DNA from 3 places in the Streptomyces sp. TE5632 genome. Region 1 is predicted to be linked to each of the others. Evidence: riboswitches for the same ligand, from Rfam matches in the RefSeq annotation. Region 1 holds a riboswitch; each other region holds the start of a gene.
The links. A riboswitch is a leader RNA that binds a small molecule or an ion and turns the genes downstream of it on or off. The one in region 1 is predicted to bind cobalamin.
Positions count from the first base shown of each region.

Region 1 (2,172 bases):
CGGTCCCCTCCGACTACCGGGCCAACCTCCAGCGCTTCGCCGACCTCGGCGTCGACGTGCAGATCACCGAGCTGGACATCGAGGGCTCGGGCACGTCACAGGCCACCAACTACGGCAATGTCGTACGGGCCTGCCTCGCGGTGTCACGGTGCACCGGCATCACGGTGTGGGGCATCCCGGACAAGTACTCGTGGCGGTCGGGCGGCACGCCCCTGCTGTTCGACGACAACTACAACAAGAAGCCCGCCTACCACGCGGCGTTGAGCGCGCTCGGCGGTTCCGCTGATCCCGGCGGCCCGGGCGACCCGGGCACGCCCGGCGCCGCCTGCACCGCCACCTACACCACGGCGGAGGACTGGGGCAGCGGGTACAACGGCAAGGTGACCGTCACGGCCGGCAGTTCGGCGATCAGCGCCTGGAGCGTGAAGGTCACCATGACGCCCCCGCAGAAGGTCTCCTCGGTCTGGAACGGCTCACCGACCTGGGACAGCAGCGGCAACGTCATGACGGTGCGGTCCAGCTGGAACGGCACGGTCGCGGCCGGATCCTCGACCAGCTTCGGCTTCACGGTGACGAGGAACGGCAACTCGACGCCCCCGCAGCTCGGCCCCTGCACGGCCTCCTGACCGAATTCCCGCCCGCCCCACGGGACCCCACGGACCGGCCCGCCTCCGCCGACGAGGCGGGCCGGTCCGTGGCGACGTGACCTCGGCCACCTCGGTTCAAGCCACTTCTGACCACTTTCTTACGTACGGGTAGAGTGACGGCGTCGTCATCACCCGTACGGGGGGAAGCCGGTGCAATTCCGGCGCTGACCCGCAGCCGTGAGCCGTCCACCGGGACGGCGAGCCGGAATGCCCCGAACGGTTCGTGACCGGCTCACGCGCCCGGCGGTCCGCCGGGGCGCGGCACCGTCGAGGTATACGGAGCCGAGCCGCCGGGATGTCCCGTGCTGCCCGGCTCCCCACAGGGAGAGAGGCATCCGCCGATCATGAACATCCGTAGCAGCGCAGCGGTTCTGGCCGCCGTCGCCGTGATCGGTGCCGCCGTACCGGCCGCCGCCGACTCGTCCCCGTCCCCCTCGCCGTCCCAGCAGGCCCTGCCCGCCGCCCTGTACGGCGACGGCGACCCGCAGTACGACGGCGTGTGGCGGCAGTCGCTCGCCCTGCTCGCCCAGCACACGGTGGGCGTCGAGCCGCCGAAGTCGTCCGTCGACTGGCTGGCGGGGCAGCAGTGCGCCGACGGCTCGTTCGCCCCGTACCGTGCGGACACCGGCACGGCGTGCGACGCCAAGACCATGGTCGACACCAACCAGACCGCCGCCGCCGTCCAGGCCCTCGCCCCCCTCGGCGGGCACGAGGCCGTCACCGGCAAGGCCGTCGACTGGCTGAAGTCCGTGCAGAACAAGGACGGCGGCTGGGGCTACATGGCGGGCGGGGACAGCGACGCCAACTCCACCTCCGTCGTCATCGGCGCGCTCGCCGCGGCGGGCGAGAAGCCGGCCGAGGTGGTCAAGGACGGCAAGTCCCCCTACGACGCCCTGCTGAAGCTGGCGCTGCCGTGCGACGACAAGGGCGACAAGGGCGGCAAGAGCAGCAAGAGCGGGGACGACGGCGCGGGCGCGTTCGCCTTCCAGCCGGACAAGAAGGGCGAACTGGTCGCCAACGCCGACGCCACGGCGGCGGGCGTGGTCGGCGCCCTCGGCGCGGGCCTGGTGGTCGAGCCCGGCAAGGGCGGGTCGAAGGACGCCGGTTGCGAGAAGGCGGACACGCCCGAGCAGGCCGCCGCCAACGGCGCCGCCCACCTCACCGGTGTACTCGCCGAGGACGACCACCTCGTCTCCGCCCTCCCCGGCTCCGAGGACCAGCCCGACTACGGCAACACCGCCGACGCGGTGGTCGCGCTCGCCGCGCAGGGCGCCACCGAGCAGGCCGCGAAGTCCGTGGCCTGGCTGGAGAGGAACGCCGCCGACTGGGCCGCCCAGGGCGGCCCCGCCGCCTACGCCCAGCTGATCTTCGCCGCCCACGCGACCGGCACCGACCCGCGCGCCTTCGGCGGCACCGACCTGGTGAAGCAGCTCACGGCGACCGGGCCGGCCGCCGAGAAGTCCTCGCAGACGGCGAACGACGACAAGGCCGGGCAGGACGAGAAGGACGGGACGAAGGCCGAGTC
Region 1 is NZ_JBSSEA010000003.1:986,930-989,101, forward strand. Features, by position in the region: gene ACVW19_RS09650 (endo-1,4-beta-xylanase) at 1-626, shown strand, start outside; cobalamin riboswitch at 740-879, shown strand; gene ACVW19_RS09655 (prenyltransferase/squalene oxidase repeat-containing protein) at 992-2,172, shown strand, end outside.

Region 2 (2,172 bases), 600 kb from region 1:
CGCGCGGCGACGATCCGCGCGACGGCACCGACGCCGAGCGCCAGCCAGCCGACGCGCCGCGAGAGCCGTACCGCCCGGTCGATGTCCGCCACGGCCACGGGACGGCCGGCGCCGTTGAGGACGGGCCGGTGTTCGACCCGCCCGGAGTAGGACAGCGTTCCGCCGAGCCGCACGCCGAGCGCGCCCGCGAAGGACGCCTCCACGGGGCCGGCGTTGGGGCTGGGGTGTTTCGCGGCATCCGCGCGCCACGCCCGGACGGCGCCCCGCGGGTCCGGCCCGGCGACCGCGGCGAGTACGGCGGTCAGCCGCGCCCCGGGCCACCCGGCGACGTCGTCGAGGCGGGCGGAGGCCCAGCCGTAGCGCCGGTACCGGGGCGACTTGTGGCCGACCATGGCGTCCAGGGTGTTGACGGCCCGGAACCCGAGCAGTCCCGGCACCCCGGCGACGGCGCCCCACACCAGGGCGCCCACCACGGCGTCGGAGGTGTTCTCGGCGACGGACTCCACCACCGCGCGGGCGATCCCGTCGGCGTCCAGCGCCTGCGGGTCCCGGCCGCACAGGTGCGGCAGCCGTGCCCGCGCCGCCTCGATGCCCTCGGCGGTCCCGGTCTGAAGGGCCTGCCCGATGGCGCGGGCCTCGACCGCCAGCGACGTCCCGCCGACGACGGCCCAGGTGGCGGCGCCGGTCAGGGCGACCGAGGCGGCGGGGGAGGAACGTACGCACCGGGCGGCAAGGCTCCCCAGAGCGAGGGCCCCGCCGACGCAGACGGCGGTGTGCAACGCGCCCCGGCCACGGTCGTCCCGCCACAGCACCCGTTCCACGGCAGCCGCGGCCCGCCCGAAAGCGGCGACCGGATGCCCCCGGCGGGGATCGCCGAGGAGCAGGTCGCCGAGGAGGCCGACGGCGGCGCCGTACGCGAACTCGCGATCGGCACCCACGGGTTCAGCCGGTGGGGGATCCGGTGGAAATGTCCGCCCCGAGCCGGGGTGGGGCGTCGCTGGTCGACCTCGACGGGCAGCCGGGCATGGCGATATGTCCTCACTCAGGGTGTCCGCGCCCTGGTTCGACGAGACCGGCGGTGAGAGTTCCTGGCTCCCGGGGTGTTCACCCCGGTGACAGTGGCGGGACCGCGCCGGACTTCCACCGGCTTCCTCTCCTGCCGCCGCATTGGCATCCGGCAGTCCACCACGGTCCGGAAGAACCGTCAACCTGCCTTTGACCTGCGAGGCTGAAGTGTGCTGAGGCCCACAGAGGGGTTCCGGTGGGGGAACGCGAACGGGCGGTGCGGGGCGCGAAGCCCCGCACCGCCCGTCGGACGGAGACGACCTTGATCAGGCCTTGATCAGGCCTCGATCAAGCCATGATCAGATAGATCCCGTATGCCACCGCCGCCGTGCAGGCCGCGAAGCAGGCGTAGGCGCCGGCGACCGCCAGGGCCGCGGACCCGCCCTGGGCGGCGGCCCGCTCATGGCGGGACAGGCCGACGATGCCGAGGGTGAACAGGGCCACCAGGGCCACGGTGGCCACGAGGCTGACGCCGAAGACGGAACCGAGGGCCGCCCAGTCGATCTTCATGGTGCTCTTCTTCCTTCGTACCGGGGCGCGGTCAGACGGTGGTCTTGGCTGCCGGATCGGTGGGGACCGGGGCCGGGATGGTGGCCGAGAGCTCCTCGCTCAGGCTGCCGGCCGGGGGCGGGGTCACCGCGGCCATGGCGGCGGTCACCACACCGGCAGGCTCCTCGGCGGTGGCGTCGGTGGCGCCGGTGTCGTTGACGTTGGTGTGGTCGACGACCTCACGCCGGGAGATCTTCCAGATCGCCGCGCTGGAGGCGACCAGGAAGACGGCGACGACGGCGGTGCCCCAGCTGCCGGCCCGGCAGACCAGTTCGGCGATGGCCCCGACCAGGGCCGCCGCCGGCAGCGTCAGGCCCCAGGCGACGAACATCCGGGTGGCCGTCGACCAGCGGACGACACCGCCCTTGCGGCCCAGGCCCGCACCCATCACGGCACCGGAGACCGAGTGCGTGGTGGAGAGGGAGAAACCGAGGTGGGAGGAGGCCAGGATGACCGTCGCGGCGCTGGTCTGGGCGGCGAAGCCCTGCTGCGGCTGGAGGTCCGTCAGGCCCTTGCCCATCGTGCGGATGATGCGCCAGCCGCCGAGGTAGGTGCCGA
Region 2 is NZ_JBSSEA010000003.1:385,101-387,272, reverse strand. Features, by position in the region: gene ACVW19_RS06870 (cobalamin biosynthesis protein) at 1-938, opposite strand, end outside; cobalamin riboswitch at 1,064-1,202, opposite strand; gene ACVW19_RS06865 (hypothetical protein) at 1,354-1,575, opposite strand; gene ACVW19_RS06860 (anion permease) at 1,607-2,172, opposite strand, start outside.
Region 2: it holds a riboswitch for cobalamin, as region 1 does, so the genes downstream of both, ACVW19_RS06870 (cobalamin biosynthesis protein) here and ACVW19_RS09655 (prenyltransferase/squalene oxidase repeat-containing protein) in region 1, are expected to answer to the same signal.

Region 3 (2,172 bases), 3.6 Mb from region 1:
CGATCGGCAGCACGGGGGATCAGGTCCCGGGTCCCGCGGGGGCCGCGTCGTCGACGTCCGCCTCGGTGTCGACCCCTTGCGCCCGTTCCGCCCCCTGCCGGCGCCCCCGCCGCAGCCCGAAGTAGTACGCGAGCACGCCCGCGCCGATCGCCGCCTGGAGGGCGAACAGCGCCGACTCGATCTCCCCGGACGGTGGTTCGTACAGCGGCGAGAACCACGGCTCGTAGTCCGGGGCGATCTCGGTGATCGCGGTCTCCGCCTCCGCGTCGGCGCCCGCGAACGGCTCCTCCTTGTGATCGCCGAGCCCGAGGACCAGCGGCACCACGGCGAGCACGGCGACAAGGAGCAGCAGCAGGGAGTTGATCTTCGCGTTACGGCTCATCGGGCCACCGCCTCGCCCGCGCCCGCTCCCGCGCCCGCCGACTTCTTCCCGAGCCCGGCCACCAGCACCCCGAGCCGGGTCAGTTCGCCCTTGCTGGACTGCACCAGCATGCGCATCACCAGCACCGTCAGCAGCCCCTCGCTCACCGCGAGCGGGATCTGCGTGACGGCGAAGATGGAGCCGAACTTGCCGAGCGCGCCCGCGAATCCGCTGCCCGGGTCGGGGAAGGCGAGCGCCAGCTGCACACTCGTCACGCAGTACGTCGACAGGTCGGCGACGAACGCGCCGCAGAACACCGCGACCATCAGCGGCGCCCCGTACCGCCGCAGCAGCCGGTAGACCCCGTACCCCGCCCACGGTCCGACGACCGCCATCGAGAAGACGTTGGCGCCGAGCGTGGTCAGCCCGCCGTGGGCGAGCAACAGGGCCTGGAACAGCAGGGTGATGGTGCCCAGCACCGCCATCACCGGCGGCCGGAACAGGATGGCGCCCAGCCCGGTGCCGGTGGGATGGGAACAACTCCCGGTCACCGAGGGCAGTTTCAGCGCGGACAGGACGAAGGTGAACGCTCCCGACGCGCCCAGCAGCAGCGTGCTCTCGGGATGCTCCCTGACTTCACGGGTGAGCGACCGGGCTCCGTGGACGACGAACGGCGCCGACGCGACGCCCCAGGCGACCGCGTGCGCCGGCGGTAGAAAACCCTCGGCTATGTGCATGGCTCAGCAGACCCTCTCCAGCACCTCGTGGATGGTTGACGCGCCTTGGCCGGTCTCCTGGCTGACGGGTACCACCGCCCGTGCTCCGCCTTCCCGGGTCCGAGGGGGACCCAGTGGCTGCCGTTCGGTCCTGTCGGGGGACAGGACCTGGGGCCGGAGCCGGACTTCCCGATCACAGTGGCGAGGGCCGCACCGGTATCACACCGGATTTCCCGTTCACCAAGGCGTGGCGACACTAGACCCTGTCCCGGGCCGCTGACAAGCAGTCCCGGGGGGCGCACGGACGGCGCCCCGCAGCTCGCACCCCGACGGGCCCACCACGCCGAAGTGCGGGAATGAGGGGAGGGGGTCCTGGGCAGAACCCTGCTGCAACTAATATGCAACAACGAGATCCGGGCAGCAAAGGTGTGGAATTCGATGACGACCCGACGAATAAAGGGTGCCGCCGTCGCGGCGACCATGGCCGCCGCGGTCGCCGCCTGCTCGGCGCCCGGCGGCGGCACGGACGGCGCCGCGGGCGGCAGCGGGTCCGCCGAGTCCGTGGTGATCGGGGTCGCCTCCGAGCCGGACACCCTGAGCCCGCTGCTCGGCTACGGCAAGGACGGCAACTCCAAGATCTTCGACGGGCTGCTCGCCCGGGACGCCGGCCTGGAACTCGAGCCCGCCCTGGCGAAGGCGCTCCCCGAGGTCACCGACGACGGCCGCACCTACACCTACACCCTGCGCCCGGGCGTGAAGTTCAGTGACGGCGAACCCCTCACCGCCGAGGACGTCGTCTACACGTACGAAACGGTCCTCGACGACAAGACCAACAACACCGCCAAGAGCGAACTGGACGCCGTCAAGGAGGTCCGGGCGGACGGCGACGACAAGGTCGTCTTCACCCTCAAGTACCCCTACGCGGCCTTCCCGGCCCGCACCGTCCTGCCCATCGTCCCCGAACACGTCGCGGGCGAGCAGGACCCCAACACCGGCGCCTTCAACACCGAGCCGATCGGCACCGGACCGTACGTCCTCACCGGCTGGAGCAAGGGCGAGAAGCTCACCTTCAAGGCGAACCCCGACTACTGGGGC
Region 3 is NZ_JBSSEA010000003.1:4,599,554-4,601,725, forward strand. Features, by position in the region: gene cbiQ (cobalt ECF transporter T component CbiQ) at 1-13, opposite strand, end outside; gene ACVW19_RS26140 (energy-coupling factor ABC transporter substrate-binding protein) at 20-382, opposite strand; gene ACVW19_RS26145 (energy-coupling factor ABC transporter permease) at 379-1,098, opposite strand; cobalamin riboswitch at 1,129-1,337, opposite strand; gene ACVW19_RS26150 (ABC transporter substrate-binding protein) at 1,516-2,172, shown strand, end outside.
Region 3: it holds a riboswitch for cobalamin, as region 1 does, so the genes downstream of both, ACVW19_RS26145 (energy-coupling factor ABC transporter permease) here and ACVW19_RS09655 (prenyltransferase/squalene oxidase repeat-containing protein) in region 1, are expected to answer to the same signal.